4 regions of the Pseudidiomarina terrestris genome follow, and region 1 is predicted to be linked to each of the others. Evidence: predicted binding sites of a transcription regulator. Region 1 holds the regulator's gene; each other region holds the start of a gene.
The links. The regulator sigma-54, encoded in region 1, starts transcription at its own class of promoters, with help from an activator protein. The targets are predictions, from matches to a motif close to GTTGGCACGNNNNTNGNNT.
Positions count from the first base shown of each region.

Region 2: a site for sigma-54 is predicted at 1,703-1,721, ahead of glnA (glutamate--ammonia ligase). Genes of this name have one in related genera too.
Region 3: a site for sigma-54 is predicted at 1,825-1,843, ahead of J6J28_RS11950 (nitric-oxide reductase large subunit). Genes of this name have one in related genera too.
Region 4: a site for sigma-54 is predicted at 1,999-2,017, ahead of J6J28_RS07575 (BON domain-containing protein). Genes of this name have one in related genera too.

Region 1 covers NZ_JAGGJE010000001.1:221,337-225,750, reverse strand. The annotation lists gene lptC (LPS export ABC transporter periplasmic protein LptC) at 1-136, shown strand, start outside; gene lptA (lipopolysaccharide transport periplasmic protein LptA) at 105-659, shown strand; gene lptB (LPS export ABC transporter ATP-binding protein) at 640-1,365, shown strand; gene J6J28_RS01030 (RNA polymerase factor sigma-54) at 1,397-2,785, shown strand; gene hpf (ribosome hibernation promoting factor) at 2,812-3,099, shown strand; gene ptsN (PTS IIA-like nitrogen regulatory protein PtsN) at 3,103-3,561, shown strand; gene rapZ (RNase adapter RapZ) at 3,565-4,414, shown strand, end outside; gene J6J28_RS01010 (HPr family phosphocarrier protein) at 4,413-4,414, shown strand, end outside.
Region 2 covers NZ_JAGGJE010000006.1:125,491-129,904, forward strand. The annotation lists gene J6J28_RS12300 (efflux RND transporter permease subunit) at 1-1,537, shown strand, start outside; gene glnA (glutamate--ammonia ligase) at 1,784-3,196, shown strand; gene J6J28_RS12310 (hypothetical protein) at 3,244-3,825, shown strand; gene glnL (nitrogen regulation protein NR(II)) at 3,812-4,414, shown strand, end outside.
Region 3 covers NZ_JAGGJE010000006.1:49,627-54,040, forward strand. The annotation lists gene J6J28_RS11950 (nitric-oxide reductase large subunit) at 1-1,787, opposite strand, end outside; gene nrdG (anaerobic ribonucleoside-triphosphate reductase activating protein) at 2,052-2,525, shown strand; gene nrdD (anaerobic ribonucleoside-triphosphate reductase) at 2,544-4,370, shown strand.
Region 4 covers NZ_JAGGJE010000002.1:41,227-45,640, reverse strand. The annotation lists gene J6J28_RS07585 (SAM-dependent methyltransferase) at 1-512, opposite strand, end outside; gene yghU (glutathione-dependent disulfide-bond oxidoreductase) at 524-1,369, opposite strand; gene J6J28_RS07575 (BON domain-containing protein) at 1,455-1,907, opposite strand; gene J6J28_RS07570 (YccF domain-containing protein) at 2,055-2,513, shown strand; gene J6J28_RS07565 (saccharopine dehydrogenase family protein) at 2,563-3,594, shown strand; gene J6J28_RS07560 (phospholipase A) at 3,634-4,414, shown strand, end outside.

The DNA.
Region 1 (4,414 bases):
CATGATCACCGACCAGCCTGTGACGATTTTTGGTAAAAATTTTATAGTGCGCGGCAACGGCATGATTGCTGACCTCCGCGCCGAGACCTTGGAATTGAATGAGCATGTACAAACTACCTACAGTCGCAATCGCTAAACAGTTTTTCAGTGCCGCCCTGGTGCTGCTCGCTGCGGCCCTTTTCAGCCCGACGGTTGCAGCTCAGGGAAAAGCGGACTTTGAACAAGACATCAAGGTTGACTCCGAACGCGAATGGTTCGACATTCAAAACAAAATTGCCGTATTCGAAGACAATGCAGTGATCACCCAGGGAACCTTGCGTATTACCGCCGACCATCTTGAGGTTTCACAACAGGGTGAAAACGGCGTGCGTACCTTTACCGCCGAAGGCGCACCCGCGACCTACCAGCAGGAGCTGGAGGACGGTAACTTGATTCGTGCTGAGGCGGAAATCATTCGCTACGACGAGAACGCTGAGACGCTGACTTTGCTTGGTAATGTCAAAGTCACCCAGGCGAACAGCGAGATTCAAGGTAACGAGATCGTTTACGACTTCGCAAATCAGCAGCTCCGCGCTCGCCGTGGCGACGACGAAAGTGACCGAGTCACTACCATTTTCAAGCCTAAAAATAAGAACGATAATGAGCCAATTAATCGCTGAGCACCTCGCTAAATCCTACAAGAAACGTGAGGTCGTTAAAGACGTCAGCCTGACCGTTGAATCGGGTAAGGTCATTGGACTACTTGGCCCCAACGGCGCCGGCAAAACCACGACCTTTTATATGATTGTCGGACTCGTGGGTCATGACAAAGGACGTATCCTGCTCGATGATCAGGATATCTCCCTGCTGCCGATGCATGAGCGGGCGCGCAAAGGTATTGGCTACCTGCCACAGGAGTCGTCGATCTTTCGTAAGCTGACCGTGCGCGACAATATCATGGCGATTCTGGAAACCCGCAAAGAGCTGGATGCTAATGCGCGCGAAGAAAAAGTCGATGCGTTACTGGAAGAGTTCCATGTTGGCCACATTGCGAACAGTCTTGGCATGAGCCTCTCTGGAGGCGAACGCCGCCGGGTTGAAATTGCCCGGGCCTTAGCGGCCGAACCCGCTTTTATTTTGCTCGATGAGCCTTTTGCCGGTGTTGATCCTATTTCAGTTATCGACATTAAAAAGATTATTGAGCATTTGCGTAAACGCGGCATCGGCGTGCTGATCACTGACCATAACGTCCGTGAAACCTTATCCGTATGTGAGCATGCGTATATAGTTAGCCATGGGGAGTTGATTGCCGAAGGTGACGCCCATACTATTTTAAGTAACCAACAGGTAAAAGACGTTTACCTAGGCGATCAATTTACGCTGTAGACGATCAACCGCAACTTTCGGTGGTTACCCTATGAAGCAAGGCTTGCAACTTAAATTTAGCCAGCAACTGTCGATGACTCCTCAGTTGCAGCAGGCTATCCGCTTGCTTCAGCTTTCCAGCTTCGAATTGCAGCAAGAAGTTCAGCAGGCCCTCGAAGAAAACCCTTTGCTGGAGCAGGATGAGATCGAGGAGCCGCTGCGCGACCACGATGAAGAAGCCCTCAGCGATGACAATCACGAGTGGGACCAGAATTATACCGCGGAATTGATGGGCGCAGTCGGCCAAAACGATGCGGACTATGACGCCATGGTGTTTGGCTGTGGTAAGGAAACCCTGCATGACCACCTGCGCTGGCAGTTACAACTCTCTCACTTCTCTCCCGTAGATGAACAGATCGGCCTGGCTATTATCGACGCCATCAACGCAGCAGGATATCTGACCCAATCCGTCGACGAGCTGACCCAAGGGCTCAACTCCCAGTTGCAAGAACCTGTTGAAGACGACGAAGTCGCCGTGGTGCTCAAACGCATTCAGCAATTTGATCCGGTTGGCGTTGGCGCCCGTGATGTCAGTGAATGCCTGTTGCTGCAACTGCAACAATTTCCAGAACAGATGCCGTATTTAAGCCAGGCACGCAAAGCTGTTGCTAACTACGTGGAATTGCTAGGACAGCGGGATTACCGATCGCTGTGCAAATATCTGAAATTGAACGAAACTCAGTTAACTGAGGTGCTTGCTATTGTTCAGCAGCTGCAACCCCATCCCGGCGACCGCTTTGAGCAAAACGATGATGCGTACGTGATACCCGATGTGGTCGTGCACAAAAAAAATAGTCGCTGGATAGTTGAGCTAAATCCGCAAAGTTTGCCTAAACTAAAAGTAAATAGCAGTTACGCAGCACTAATACAGGATGCCAAACAAAGCGACGATATGAGCTACATTCGCCAGCACTTACAGGAAGCAAAATGGTTTATTCGCAGTATCGAAAGCCGCAATGAAACCCTGTTAAAAGTCGCGACTTCGATTGTGCAACGCCAACAGGCCTTTTTTGAGCTTGGTGAAGAGGCGATGAAACCTATGGTGCTCGCGGACATCGCCGCTGCCATCGAAATGCATGAATCCACCGTATCCAGAGTAACTTCCCAAAAGTATATGCATACGCCTCGCGGTGTGTTTGAATTGAAGTACTTTTTCTCGAGCCAACTCAGCACTGATGGTGGTGAGGACTGTTCTTCAACCGCTATCCGGGCGTTGCTGAAAAAGCTAGTCGCCGCCGAAAACCCGAAGAAGCCGCTAAGCGACAGTAAACTGACTGAGCTGATGTCGGACCAAGGGATTCAGGTTGCTAGAAGGACGATTGCCAAATATCGGGAGGCGCTCCAAATACCGCCCTCGAACCAGCGCAAGCGTCTTATTTAAATCTTGGACAATAGAAGGAAGATGTTATGCAAATTAATCTGACTGGTCATCATATTGAGATTACTGACGCGTTGAGAGATTACGTCAATACCAAGTTTGCGAAGCTAGAGCGTCATTTTGACCACATTAGTAATGTCCATGTGATTTTAAATGTTGAAAAGTTAACCCAAAAAGCGGAAGCTACGCTGCATGTCAGTGGTGGCGAAATTTACGCCGATTCAGAACATGAAGATATGTACGCGGCGATCGATGGCTTAATTAATAAGCTCGACCGTCAAGTGATTAAACACAAAGAAAAGATGAAACGTCACTAAATCATGGATTTATCCTCACTGTTAAGCCCGGACTGCACCCGTTGTGCAGTCGCGGGCACAAGTAAAAAGAAAGTTCTCGAACTCATCGGTCAGCTGGCCGCGCCGCGTTTATCCGGAACCACAAGTTTTGATGTTTTCGAGAGCTTGCTCAATCGCGAACGCCTTGGTAGCACCGGTATCGGGCTAGGCGTCGCCATTCCCCATGGGCGTTTAGGCACGGCCAACAAACCCGTCGCGGTATTGATGACCCTTGCTGATGGAATCGATTTCGACGCCATTGACAACCAGCCCGTTGATATCGTTTTTGCATTGCTGGTTCCTGAAGAAGAGCATGAGCAACATTTACAGACTCTTGCGGCTGTGGCGCAGCGTCTGAACGACAAGTCCTGCACCCGCGCACTGCGTGAGGCGAGCAGCGATAAGGAATTGTTCGATTTATTTACCGACAACGGTAGTGGCTAAGTTATGCAGCTGATTATCGTTACCGGCCGTTCGGGATCAGGGAAGACCATTGCGTTAAGGGTTTTAGAAGATCTCGGCTACTACTGTGTCGATAACTTACCTATTATGCTATTGCCCACCCTGGTGCATGCTATCCAGGAGCAATATGCGAACGTCGCGGTCAGTGTCGACGTCAGAAACTTACCCGGCTCACATGACGACCTGAGTGATGCTCTCGATTTTCTTCCTGACAACATCAAGCCAGAAATTCTGTACCTCGACTCCAATGACCAGGTGTTACTGCGTCGATTCGGTGAAACACGCCGGTTGCACCCCCTGTCGCGCAATGAAATGCCCTTAAGTGAGGCGCTTCAGACCGAATCAAAGTTACTCGAACCGCTCGCTGAGCGTGCCACCTGGCGTATCGAAAGCAGCGACCTCAGTGTTCATCAGCTGAGTGAGCAGGTCAGCGAGCGCGTACTCGGTCGCGCAGCATCACGACTCATTGTGGTCTTCCAGTCCTTTGGTTTTAAATATGGTTTACCGCCGGATCTGGACTATGCATTTGACACCCGTATTCTGCCTAATCCGCATTGGGAGCCAGAATTAAAACCGCTGACGGGCAACGACCCAGCGGTACAGCATTTCTTTGCCCAACAGCCTCTGGTGACCAAGTTTGTGCATCAGGTGGAAACCTTTCTAGCTACCTGGTTACCTTATTTCCAGCGGAGTAACCGCAGCTACCTGACCATTGGTATTGGCTGCACTGGCGGTCAGCACCGTTCCGTGTATATCGCTGAACAGCTGGCAGAACGCTTTGCCGACCATGAATTCAAAGTTCAGGTTCGCCATCGTGAAGGATTCCGCCGCCAAT
Region 2 (4,414 bases), on a different contig from region 1:
CTTGATGGGCTTTGCTCTGATCGCACTGATTATTGCCGTGCTAGGCCTGGCCGTGGTGCAGGCAGTGGTGATGAAAATGCTGCCCTTTGATGACAAGAGTGAAATCAAGCTGGTGCTGGACATGCCAGAAGATACCAGCCTGGAGCGGACGAATGCAGTACTGCTGCAGCTTGCGCAAAAGCTCGACCAAGTCCCCGAAGTCACGGCGACGCAGATCTACGCCGGGACCGCCTCGCCGATTGGCTTTAACGGCCTGGTGCGGCAGTACTATTTACGCAGCGCCGCTTATCAGGGCGATATTCAGGTGACACTGGCGGCGAAAGGTGAGCGTGAACGGGCCAGCCATGAGGTAGCCCGGTCACTGCGGCCACTGCTGACACCTATTGTGACTGCCGCCGGCGGCCAGCTGAAAGTGGTGGAAGTGCCCCCCGGGCCACCGGTGCTGGCACCTATTGTTGCTGAGGTGTATGGCCCCTCGGCCGCCGAACGAGAGGCCGCGGCCCGGCACGTGCAGCAGCAGTTGCAACAAACTGACGGTGTGGTGGATGTCGATACCACTTTGGTGGCTGCAGGTACCGAAGAGATCTGGCAAATCAATTATGCCCGCGCTACCCAGCTAGGTGTCCGGCCGCAGCAGGCCACGCAGGCCTTGCAAACGGCTTTGCATGGCTTGCCGGTGACCTATGTGGCAGTGCCGGATCAATTGCAACCGGTGCCGGTACAGCTGTACCTGCCAGCTGCCTGGCAAGGGCAACTGGCCCAGCTTGAGAGCCTCACCGTGACCAGCGCACAGGGCGCTAGTGTGCCGCTGACCGCCTTCATTGAGCGGGTTGAAGTGCCACTGCAGCAGCCTCGCTTGCACAAAGACTTGCGCCCGGTGGTCTATGTGACCGCGGACATGGCCGGTGAACTCGATTCGCCTTTGTATGGCTTATTCGCTGCCGCAGGGACCATTGATCTGCCGCAGAGCTACATCACTCAGCCCAATGAGTGGGATCAGGCCGCGGTCAAATGGGATGGCGAATGGCAAATCACCTATGAAACCTTCCGTGATATGGGGCTTGCCTACGCGGTCGGGCTGTTGCTGATCTACCTGCTGGTGGTCGGCCACTTTGGCAGCTACGGTACACCGCTGGTGATCATGGCGCCGATTCCGCTGACCCTGATTGGCATCATGCCGGGGCATGCGCTGCTCGGCGCGCAGTTTACCGCGACCTCGATGATCGGCATGATTGCGCTGGCCGGTATTATTGTTCGCAACTCAATCCTGCTGGTCGATTTTGTCCGCGAAGCAGTGGCCGCCGGCAAGCCGTTGAACGAGGCGGTCATTACCGCCGCGGCCGTGCGCACCCAGCCGATTGTACTGACTGCTATTGCCGCCATGATGGGCGCCTTCTTTATTCTCGATGATCCCATCTTCAATGGCCTCGCGGTGAGCTTGATTTTCGGTATCGCGGTGTCGACGGTACTGACGCTGATCGTGATCCCACTGCTGTATGCATCGCTGCTGAAACGGCGTCTGGCAAAACAAAGCTAGACCCACCCCCGGTTTCAGCACTAAATCAACAGCTGCACTGTTCTAGTGCAGCTTTTTGCACTACAATGGTGCAAAAGTTAATGAAAGACCCGTCTGAGCCGCTACGCTAACCGGCACCATTCACGGACTTAGATTTAAGTGTCTGAATTAACGGGATAATTTAGAATTGGCATGGCGATTGCAATCTTTTTGGCCAGACGAACTATACTTTTTTGTTAACTGACATTCGCGATTCCGGAGGAACACATGTCGACACCACAAGACGTAATGAAGTTTATTGAAGAAAACGAAGTCAAATTCGTAGATATGCGCTTTACCGATACTAAAGGTAAAGAGCAGCACGTCACCATCCCGGTGTCGCAGATCGACGAAGACTTTTTCCAGGACGGTAAAATGTTCGATGGTTCTTCAATCAGCGGTTGGAAAGGTATCAACGAATCCGACATGGTGTTGATGCCAGACTGCGGCTCAGTGGTGCTGGACCCGTTCACTGACGAAATGACCATGAACGTGGTCTGTGACATCCTTGAGCCAGACACGATGCAAGGTTACGACCGTGACCCGCGCTCGATCGCACGCCGCGCTGAAGCTTATCTGCAAAGCGCAGGTATTGCGGATACTGCATTCTTTGGCCCGGAGCCAGAATTCTTCCTGTTCAACGACGTACGTTTCCACACGGACATGAGCGGCTCGTTTTACAAAATTGAAGCCGACGAAGCCAAGTGGAGCTCAGGTAAAGAGTACTCTGAAGGCAACATGGCACACCGTCCAAGCGTGAAAGGCGGTTACTTCCCGGTACCACCAGTGGATTCTGCACACGACATCCGCAGCACCATGAGCACGGTGATGGAAGACATGGGCTTAGTGGTTGAAGCGCACCACCACGAAGTAGCAACCGCTGGTCAGAACGAAGTCGCCACCCGCTTCAACACCTTGACCAAAAAAGCGGATGAAATCCAGGTTTATAAGTATGTGGTGCACAACGTAGCGCATTCTTATGGTATGACCGCAACCTTTATGCCGAAGCCACTGGTGGGCGATAACGGTTCTGGTATGCACGTACACATGTCACTGGCAAAAGACGGTAAGAACCTGTTTGCCGGCGACAAGTACGGCGGCCTGAGCGAAACTGCACTGTACTACATTGGCGGTATCATCAAGCATGCCCGTGCTATCAACGCGTTCGCAAACCCGGCCACCAACTCGTACAAGCGCCTGGTACCTGGTTTTGAAGCACCCGTGATGCTGGCTTACTCAGCGCGTAACCGCTCAGCTTCGATTCGTATTCCACTGGTTTCAAATGCCAAGGGCCGTCGTATTGAAGTACGTTTCCCTGACCCGGCAGCGAACCCGTACCTGTGTTTTAGCGCACTGCTGATGGCGGGCCTTGACGGTATCAAGAACAAGATCCACCCTGGCGACGCCATGGACAAAGACTTGTACGACCTGCCAGCGGAAGAAGCGAAAGAAATTCCGACGGTATGTCATTCATTGGAAATGGCATTGGAAGCACTGGATAAAGACCGTGACTTCCTGAAACAGGGCGGCGTCATGAGCGACGAAATGATTGATGCGTACATTGCGCTCAAGCAAAAAGAAGTCATGACCCTGAAGATGACCACACATCCAATTGAATTTGATCTGTACTACAGTGTCTAATTCACAGGTTGTGATGACCCACTAAATCTCTCTAAGGAGGCGAAGCGATGCAACCGTTCTTACGCACTTTACTAGCCGTACTAACGTTCGTGAGCCTCCTGTTGGTGGGCGCAGTCAGCGAAGCTCAGGTTTATCGTAAAGTATTAGAAGACGGCACCGTGATCTACACCGATCAGAAGCAAGAAGGTGCCGAACGTATCAACATCAATACCGTCACCAGCGATTTTGCGCCAGTGACGCGTACCCAAACTGAAACCTCTGACGACGAAGCCAGCGATGCTGAGCAACAGGTCGAGGCCAGTGTCGAAATTGTCAGCCCCGAACATGAAGCCACCGTCCGCGACAATCGTGGCCGGATGAATGTGGCATGGGCGGAAAGCGTACGTAATGTCCGTGGTCGCGTCAGCTTCAAGCTCTTCGTCGACAACCAGGTAGCCTACGAAGGACCTGCCTCCGGGGTTAGTCTGGAAGGATTAAACCGTGGCGAGCATCGCCTGCAGGTACGTATGTACAGTGAGCAGGGCGCAGAGCTAGCACGCTCTGACACCACAGTGATCTATATGCATCAGGCAAGTATTTACAATCCAGCCCTGAATAACAACGCGGGTGGCACGAGTGGCCAAAACTGATTGCACCAATGTGGTGCAACCAGATTGGGATCAGCTGCTCACTGGCATTGTGCAGCTCGATGAGCAGCTGCATATTCGCTACATGAACGCTGCGGCCGAGACCATGCTCGATGGTAGTCGCAAACGCTTACTTGGTACCCCTTTATTCAGTCTGTTCAGTTACAGCTCACTGGAACCCGAAGTGTTACGTCAGGCGTTACGTGATCAGCAAAGCGTTTCCGATAGCGACGTTACCTGGATTTTCCATGATGGCCAGCGCGTCACCGTCGAGTTTGTGGCCCAACCTCTGACCCGGAAAAGTGATACGGGACAGGTACTGGTCGAACTGCGTCAGGTGGACCAAATCCGCCGCATCAACCAGGAAAACTCGCAGCAGCAACAGTTACAAGCCGCCCATAGTATTGTCCGCGGGCTGGCGCACGAGATTAAAAATCCCCTTGGCGGGCTGCGCGGCGCTGCGCAACTGCTGGCGGGCGAACTCGAAGATAAACAGCTGCACGATTACACCGATTTAATTATCAGTCAGGCCGATCGGCTCCGCAATCTGGTTGATCGCATGCTCGGCTCGCACGAATTGCCCGAGCGCACA
Region 3 (4,414 bases), on a different contig from region 1:
GCGACCGCGACAAAACACATCAGGGGCCACTTCAGGCGTTGCATCCAAACCGCTTTCTTCTGCAGGCTCCAGTTTTCCCAGGCTTCATAACCAAGCACGATAAGTGGAACCACTTCCAACGCACTGAAGGTTGCGCCGACGGCCATGACCGGCGTGGTGGTGCCTGAAAAATACAAGTGGTGGAAAGTACCCGGAACACCACCGAGCATAAACAATGATGCTGAGGCGAGTGCGGCAGCCGTGGCCATGCGCCGGGACACCAGCCCCATGCTATGGAAAATAAATGCTAGTGCGGCGGTGGCAAAGACCTCAAAGAAACCTTCAACCCAAAGGTGGACAATCCACCAGCGCCAGTATTCCATGATGGAGATGTGGGTGCGCTCACCGTACGCGAAGCCGGCCCCATAAAACAAACCAATGGCGACCACAGAGGCAGTAAATAACGCCAGTAAGTTCTTATCACCTTCTTGTTTAAAGGCGCCTGCGACACAACGCATCATCAGGACCAGCCAGAATACGATGCCAACAAACTTACCAATCTGCCAGAGACGACCAAGGTCGACGTATTCGTACCCCTGATGGCCGAGCCAGAAATTTAGATGCTCGGGCATGATTTGGGCGATGGCAAGGAAGCTACCAACGAAGGTACCCGCAACCACTACAACCAGGGCCCAAAACAGAATATCGACGCCAAGTTTCTGATATTTTGGATCTTTACCACCGTTGATAATGGGCGCCAGAAACAGGCCGGCGGCCAGGAAGCCTGTGGCAATCCAGAACAGCGATGCCTGAATATGCCAGGTACGCACCAAGCTGTAAGGGAACCACTTGGAGATTTCGATACCGTAAAATTCTTGTCCCTCAACCGTATAATGTGCAGTGACACCACCGAGCAGGACTTGCACGGTGAACAGCGCCACCACGATAAATAGGTACTTGCCGAGCGATTTCTGTGACGGGGTAAGTTTTACCCGGCTGATCGGATCCTGTTGTGGCACTTCGATGTCTTCCTCATCATGTTGACGAAGGAAGGCCCAGGCCCAAATCAGACCACCGACGCCGGCAATCAGCAGGATCACGCTGACAATGGACCAGATAATATTTTCTGGGCTTGGAGTATTGTCAATCAATGGCTCGTGCGGCCAGTTGTTGGTATAGGTGATGTCAGCTCCGGGACGTTCAGTCGAGGCTGCCCACGCGGTCCAAAAGAAAAACTCGGCCATGCGCTCGCGCCGCTCAAGCTTGGGCAGAGTATTCTCTTTCATGGCATAACTTTCGCGGGTACTTCGCAGTTCCGCATCATCGCTGAATAAACGTATGTAATAATCGGCGGTCTGTTGAATCGCTTGCACACGACGGGGATCCAACACTGCTTCATCCAGCAGCGCATCGTAGGTATTGGTACGATAAGCCTGTTTCAGCTCGAATTGCAGCTGATTCTGCTGCGCGGGAGTTAAGTCGGCATAATCAGCCGCAAATACTTCAGCTGCAGCGATATTTAGCCACGCGACAAGTTCACGGTGCAACCAATCTGCAGTCCAGTCTGGTGCCTGATAAGCACCATGCCCCCAAATTGAGCCTAACTGCATACCACCCACAGATTGCCAGGCCGTTTGCCCATCAAGAATAGAGTCCTCCGTCATTAAGGTCTGTCCGTTCGTGGTAACGAACTTCCCTGGAATGGGCGGAGCCTCTCGATACACTTCGTTGCCGAAGTACCCCAAAATACCGAACGTAATGGCAAGCACTGCAATCAGCGTCCACCATAGTTTTTTGTAACCGGCCATACATCACCTATTTGTTATTGAGTCATCACAGGTCATATTGCAATTCCCTTGCCAACTTATTAAGGCACTGTTTTTGCAGGAATATAGTTGCTGGATGGGTGAAAAAGACCCAGCCTATTTCCGGGTGAATCGGCCCTCCGGGGTCGTAACTACCCAGCCCGCCATTTTATTGATCCTGATCAACGCAAATCCAGTGTCTTGCTCTAGGCTAAAACACAATATCTAGTGCCTTACATTCGTTCATAACACCATATAGGCGATACGATGCGATTCAGTGCGAAAGACATTGTGTTTCAGGAGGTTCCCGGCGAAGTCGCGCTGGCCTATACCATCACCGGTTGTACCGTGGGTTGTAAGGGCTGTCATAGCGTCGATAGCTGGCCTGCGGAGCGGGGACAGCAGTTAACACTGCAAAGCTTTACGAATGAACTCGATCGCTACGCTGGACTTATCACTGCGGTGTTGTTCTTAGGCGGTGAATGGCATCAGGACGCCTTAATAGAACTGTTAGATGAGGCAATTAGCAGGGGCCTGCGCACCTGTCTCTACACTGGATTAGAAACGGTACCGGCGCTGGTGCAACGGCGCCTTACTTATTTGAAAACCGGCCCATGGCGGGCTGAATGTGGCGGTTTAACAAGTGCCACAACGAATCAGAGGTTTTACGACCTGCGCTCGGGGAAAGTTCTTAACGCTCTATTCTGCCCCGACTTTATTGACTGCGAATTAGTGAACTAAAACAGAAGGACAACAACAATGCTGCGCTTACAACCTGAACAAATCGATCACAAAATGAACTTCATCCAGGAGTATCTGCACGCACAGAATGCCGCGGATGGATCGAAAATGGATGCCAATGCCAATGTCACGCAAAAGAACATTGCGACTCTGGAAGCGGAATTGATGAAAGACTTTTTCGTGCAAGTGAATCGCAAGCAAGTCAGTAGCAAGATCGCTGAGTTGTTTGATGAGCAACTCGCGCAAGAATACGTTCGGCAAATTGAAGACCATGAGATTTACGTGCATGACGAAACCAGTTTGAAGCCCTACTGTGTGTCGGTCACCATGTACCCGTTTCTGCGTGACGGTCTTACCAAGTTGGGCGGCGAATCGCTGGCGCCAAAGCACCTTGAGAGCTTCTGTGGCTGTTTCGTGAACTTTGTCTTTGCTGTCAGTTCGCAGTTTGCCGGCGCTGTGGCGACCGTAGAGTTTTTAACCTATTTCGATTACTTTGCGCGAAAAGATTACGGTGATGACTACTTGAACACCCATCGTCATCAAATCCAAAACCATCTGCAACACGTCGTTTATGCGTTAAATCAACCGGCTGCTGCGCGTGGTTATCAGAGCGTGTTCTGGAACATTTCAGTGTACGATAAATTCTATTTCGATAGCATGTTTGGTGAGTTTGTCTTCCCTGACTTCAGTAAACCCGAATGGGGCTCGGTCAGTGCTTTGCAGAACTTCTTCATGCACTGGTTCAATGAAGAGCGGAAAAAGACCATTCTTACCTTCCCGGTCGTCACTGTGGCCATGCTCACCGAGGACGGTAAGTGTAAAGATCAGGAATTTGCCGAATCCATGGCAAGTGAACTTGCTGATGGCAACTCCTTTTTTGTGTATTTATCCGATAATGCCGACTCATTAGCTTCATGTTGCCGACTACGCAGCGAAATTAGCGACAATACCTTCTCTTATACTCTGGGGGCGGGAGGCGTTGCAACCGGCTCAATTAATGTTATTACCATCAATATGAATCGGTTGGTACAGGATGGCCGCGACCTGGCGACGGAAATCGAAAAAATCCAGAAATATCAGGTTGCATACCGGCGGTTAATGGAAGAGTACAAGGCAGCTGGTTTGTTGACCGTGTATGACGCCGGCTTTATCTCCTTGGATAAACAGTTTCTGACCATCGGCATCAATGGCATGGTTGAGGCGGCGGAGTCCCAAGGCATTGAAGCCAGCAATAACCCTGACTACATTGCCTTTGTCCGCGACCGCCTGAAAGTGATTTATGATGCGAATAAAGCCGCAAAAGCGGAGTACGGCTACATGTTCAATACGGAGTTTGTGCCGGCGGAAAACCTCGGCGTAAAAAATGCCAAATGGGACCGGGCAGACGGCTACTTTGTGCCACGGGATTGCTACAACTCCTACTTTTACGTGGTCGAAGACCAGCAATCTAATGCGCTGGATAAGTTCGTGTTACACGGTGATGAATTAATTCAATACCTCGATGGTGGTTCGGCACTGCATTTGAACCTTGATGAGAAGCTCAACCCATCCGGTTATCTGGCGTTGCTCAATACTGCGGCCCAGACCGGCTGCAACTACTTCTGCATCAATGTCAAAATCACCATTTGCAATGCCTGTGAGCATATCGACAAGCGCACCCTCAGCGCATGTTCGTCGTGTGGCTCTGCAGATATCGATTACGGGACCCGGGTGATCGGTTACCTGAAACGGGTTTCGGCCTTTAGTTCGGGGCGTCAACAAGAACATAACCGGCGTTATTACGAACGTGCTGAATCTGAACATGTTGAGGCGTCAGCGCAGCGCGCCTGGCGCCAGGCCAGTTAAGCAAAAACTACTCCAAAAGAGGGAGCTCAGCTCCCTTTTTTGTT
Region 4 (4,414 bases), on a different contig from region 1:
TCATATCCCTTAAAGGCCCGTTTTAGCTCCTCTAAGCTCACCATAAGTCCCTCGTCGCTGGGACCGCCGGTCGCGTAATTGAGCTGTGCCACGGTATAAGCCTCGAGTAAAAAGAAACCGCCAGGTTTCAAGCTGGCATCGATTTCTTCATACAGATGTGCACGACCTGCGCTGGGTAAATGACAGAAAATGGCTACGATGCCCTCGTAATGAGCTTTGGGCAATTGAGCTTCTGTCAGATCGACCTGCTCGGTCTGAACGCTAACACCACGAGTGGCCGCTAGCTTTTGTGCCTTATCCAGGCCAACTTGCGAGATGTCCATCGCGCAAACCTCAGCTCCGAGCTCGGCCAGATAGACTGAGTTGCGGCCCTCACCATCAGCGAGGCACAGCACGTGCGGCTGCTCATAAGTCGCCAGCAGATCGGCAGCATGCTCGAGTAAGAAGTCGTTAGGCGCAGTGCCATAAACATACTCCTCAGTACTGTAACGTTCGTCCCAGCCGGTGCTCATACACTACTCTCTTATAGTTTTCCTTCAAAGTCATCGGCGCTATGTCGCTCTCTGACCTGCTCGTCTTCGTCGCCCCAGGCCCGATTGACCACGCGCCCGCGCCGCACTGCGGCTCGTTGGCCTACCTGTTCAACCCAGCGAACAACATGCTCATATTCTTGAACTTGCAGAAACTCGGCAGCATCATAGGCTTCGTTATTTACCACCGCGCTGTACCAAGGCCAAATCGCCATATCGGCAATGGTATATTCGTCACCGGCAATAAAGCTGTGCTCAGCGAGCTGGCGGTTAAGTACGTCAAACTGGCGCTTCACTTCCATAGTGTAACGGTTGATTGGGTATTCATATTTTTCCGGGGCATAAGCGTAGAAATGGCCAAAGCCACCGCCGAGAAATGGACCTGCTCCCATTTGCCAGAATAGCCAGTTCAAGGTCTCCGTTCGCGCCCCATGGTTGCTTGGCAAGAACGCGTTAAACTTTTCCGCAAGGTAGAGCAAAATCGAACCCGATTCGAAAACTCGGGTCGGCGGGGTCGTGCTGTGATCCACTAAGGCTGGAATTTTGGAGTTAGGATTAATATCTACAAAGCCACTGCCGAACTGGTCACCCTCACTGATATCGATAAGAAACGCATCGTATTCAGCCCCTTTATGGCCTGCTGCCAATAGCTCTTCCAGCATGATGGTCACTTTGACACCGTTTGGTGTGGCAAGGGAATACAACTGCAAGGGATGCTCGCCCTTGGGCAGCTCTTGTTTATGGGTGGCGCCGGCGACTGGGCGATTAATCTTGGCAAATTTACCGCCGCTTTCCTGGTCCCACTGCCAAACTTTTGGTGGGGTATAGTCTGACGACATAACAGATTCTCCGCACAGTGATGAGTGTAAAAAACCACAAAGGTGGCACATGGCCACCTTTGTATCCTAGCTTCATTACGAGTAACTAGTAACTTTGGACTTCAATATCGTTTTCAACCGAACTGACACCTTCAATACCTTCAGCGAGCTGTTCGGCAAGATCCGCCATGTCTGCTGTTGGCACCACGCCGCTTAACACCACCTGACCATCGATCGTCTCGACGTTAATGGCCATGGCATCCACCTGACCGGCTTCAACAAAAGCGGCTTTGACGCGCGCGGTGATGGCTGCATCGCTTAAGAAGTCACTAGCTTCAGCTGACTTATCTTCGGCATAGGCCATAGCTTCATTAGCGGCTTCTTTGGTTTCTTCAGCAGCTTCTTCCATTGCATTACCGGCGTCATTCGCAGCTTCATCAGCTTGTTGCATGGCTTCCTGACTCTGATCTTCTGCCTGCTCCTGCTCGGCTTGACTGCATGCAGCAAGTGATAAGGACGAAAGCAACGCGATGATCGCCAAACGATTCGTAGTATTCATAGATTAACCCCCTGTTTTTACAATTATCTTCCGCCATTAAGCTTAGCTTTAAATTGTAAATTTGCGAGACTGTTTACAGGAGTTTTGCGTAATAACGGATCTGTGCCAAAGTATTAAGCGGTTAGACTGAACAAAATAGGGGACGCTATGGCGCTTTTAGGGAATATTATTTGGTTTATTTTCGGCGGCTTTGTGATGGGGCTGGGATGGTGGCTGGCGGGTATCATCGCCTTTATAAGTATCATCGGGATTCCATGGGCGAAGTCCTGCTTTGTTATTGGCCGCTTTGCATTTCTGCCATTTGGTTACGAAGCGATAAATCGTCGGGAACTGCAGCAGAAAGACGACATTGGCACCAGTGCTTTTGGTACACTCGGTAATATCTTGTGGCTCATCTTCTTTGGCTGGTGGCTGGCGTTGGGTCATCTGATCTCGGCAATCGCCTTTTTTATTATTATTATCGGCATCCCCTTTGGTATTCAGCACCTGAAACTTGCCGCGATTGCGTTAATGCCCATTGGTCAGACAGTCGTGCCTAAAGAGGTGGCGCGCGCTGCGCGGGAAAAGAACGCACATGACCACGTGGATAAGTTACGTAACAAGTAGTGCTTCAAGTAGTGCTTAAAATGAGACAACAACAGATGGAGTGTTCAGCATGACGTGGATGATATATGGAGCTTATGGCTATACCGGAGAGTTGGTCGCCAACTATGCGAAAAGCCAGGGCCTGAAGCCGGTTCTTGCTGGACGTAATGAGAAAAAGCTAATAGCCGTAGCGGAACGTTTGGAGCTTCCCTACGAAGTTGTGAATCTCGACGATACCGTGGCCTTGCGGCAAGCATTGGGTGAAATGGATCTGGTTGTGCACTGTGCCGGCCCCTTCGAAGTCACCGCAGAACCCATGATCGATAGCTGTATTGCAACGCGAACGCACTACCTTGATATTACCGGTGAGCTCGCAGTTTTCGAATATGCGCACAGCAAAGATGAAGAAGCTAAACGGGCCGGTATTGTTATCTGCCCAGGGGTTGGTTTTGATGTGATCCCGACGGACTGTATCGCTGCGCAACTTAAGCAGCAACTACCTGATGCAAACCATCTCACTCTCGGATTTGATTCCGCGTCGCGGATGAGTCGCGGCACAGCAAAGACCAGCGTACGACGTTTAGGTGAAGGCGGTGCGGTGCGCCGTGAAGGTAAGATTGAAACCGTGCCCTTGGCCTACAAAACCCGCGAAATTGATTTCGGCAATGGTGAGAAGTTTGCCATGACCATTCCCTGGGGCGACGTTTCGACGGCGTATTACACCACCGGCATTCCGTCGATCGAAGTCTTTATCCCTGCCTCCCCGAACCTGGTGAAAAAGTTGCAGCGATTGAACAAGTTTCGCTGGCTACTGCGCTTTGAGTGGGTGAAAAAATGGCTCGAGAAAAAGATCGAGGAACAGCCTGCAGGACCTGACGAGAAACAACTGGAAGAAGCTTTCACCTATGTCTGGGGTGAAGCAAAAAATGCGCAAGGCGATGTCGTGACGCTACGTGAGAAGGTTATGAACGGTTATAAGTTGACCAGCCAGGGCGCAGTAGATATCGCTCAGCATGTATTAGCGGAAAAGCCCGAGGGCGGTTATTATACGCCAGCGAAATTATGTGGCGCTGATTTGATCGAGCGTTATCGAGTAAGTTAAAGCGAGCGCCCATGGGCGCCGAATAGTTAGGAATTGAATATGTGGCGTGCCCGGACAGTTGCAACCGTGTTGGCGGGGAGTTTTTTCTTCACCCCAGCACAGGCGGATAGCGACGGCTTAAGCTCAAGAGAGTTTTTGGAAGAAGATCTCATTGGTCGCTTCTGGGAGTTAGATGAAGAGCAGAAACGTGGTGTTTTCCAACTGCGCACCTATCATCCCAATTTCGTGCTGCCGGTCCACCATAGTTCCGATATTAATACCCAGCCGCAATCCCCGTCGCGCGGACCATCGGCGCCACTGGAAAGCTACAAACCGAACGAGGTGAAACTTCAAATCTCGTTGCGCACTAAGCTGTTTGAAGACTTACTGCTGCCCAACGGCGATCTCTGGGTGTCCTACACCCAGGTGTCTTTATGGCAGGCGTGGAATTCTGATGATTCCTCGCCTTTTCGCAGCACCAACTACAATCCTGATGTGTTTTACGTTTTGCCGTGGGCCGAGGAGTTCGATTTTATCCCCGGTGATGCTCGTGTGCGCTTTGCCAAGGTCGGCTTTGCCCACGAATCCAATGGCCAGACCAAGCCAGATTCACGCAGCTGGAACTATTTCCACTTCGGTGGCGCGGTTGAGTGGGGCGACGTTTACTGGGAGACCACCTGGAAACAGCGCGTGAACGAAGTGGGCGATGAGGACGATAATCCTGATCTGGTGCGTTTCCGGGGGAATTTTGAAAACCAGATCTCGTGGCGCAACGATCTCAGTACCTATAGCCTGACCAGAATCACCCGCGAATTATCCTGGGATCGTGGCTCCTGGCAGT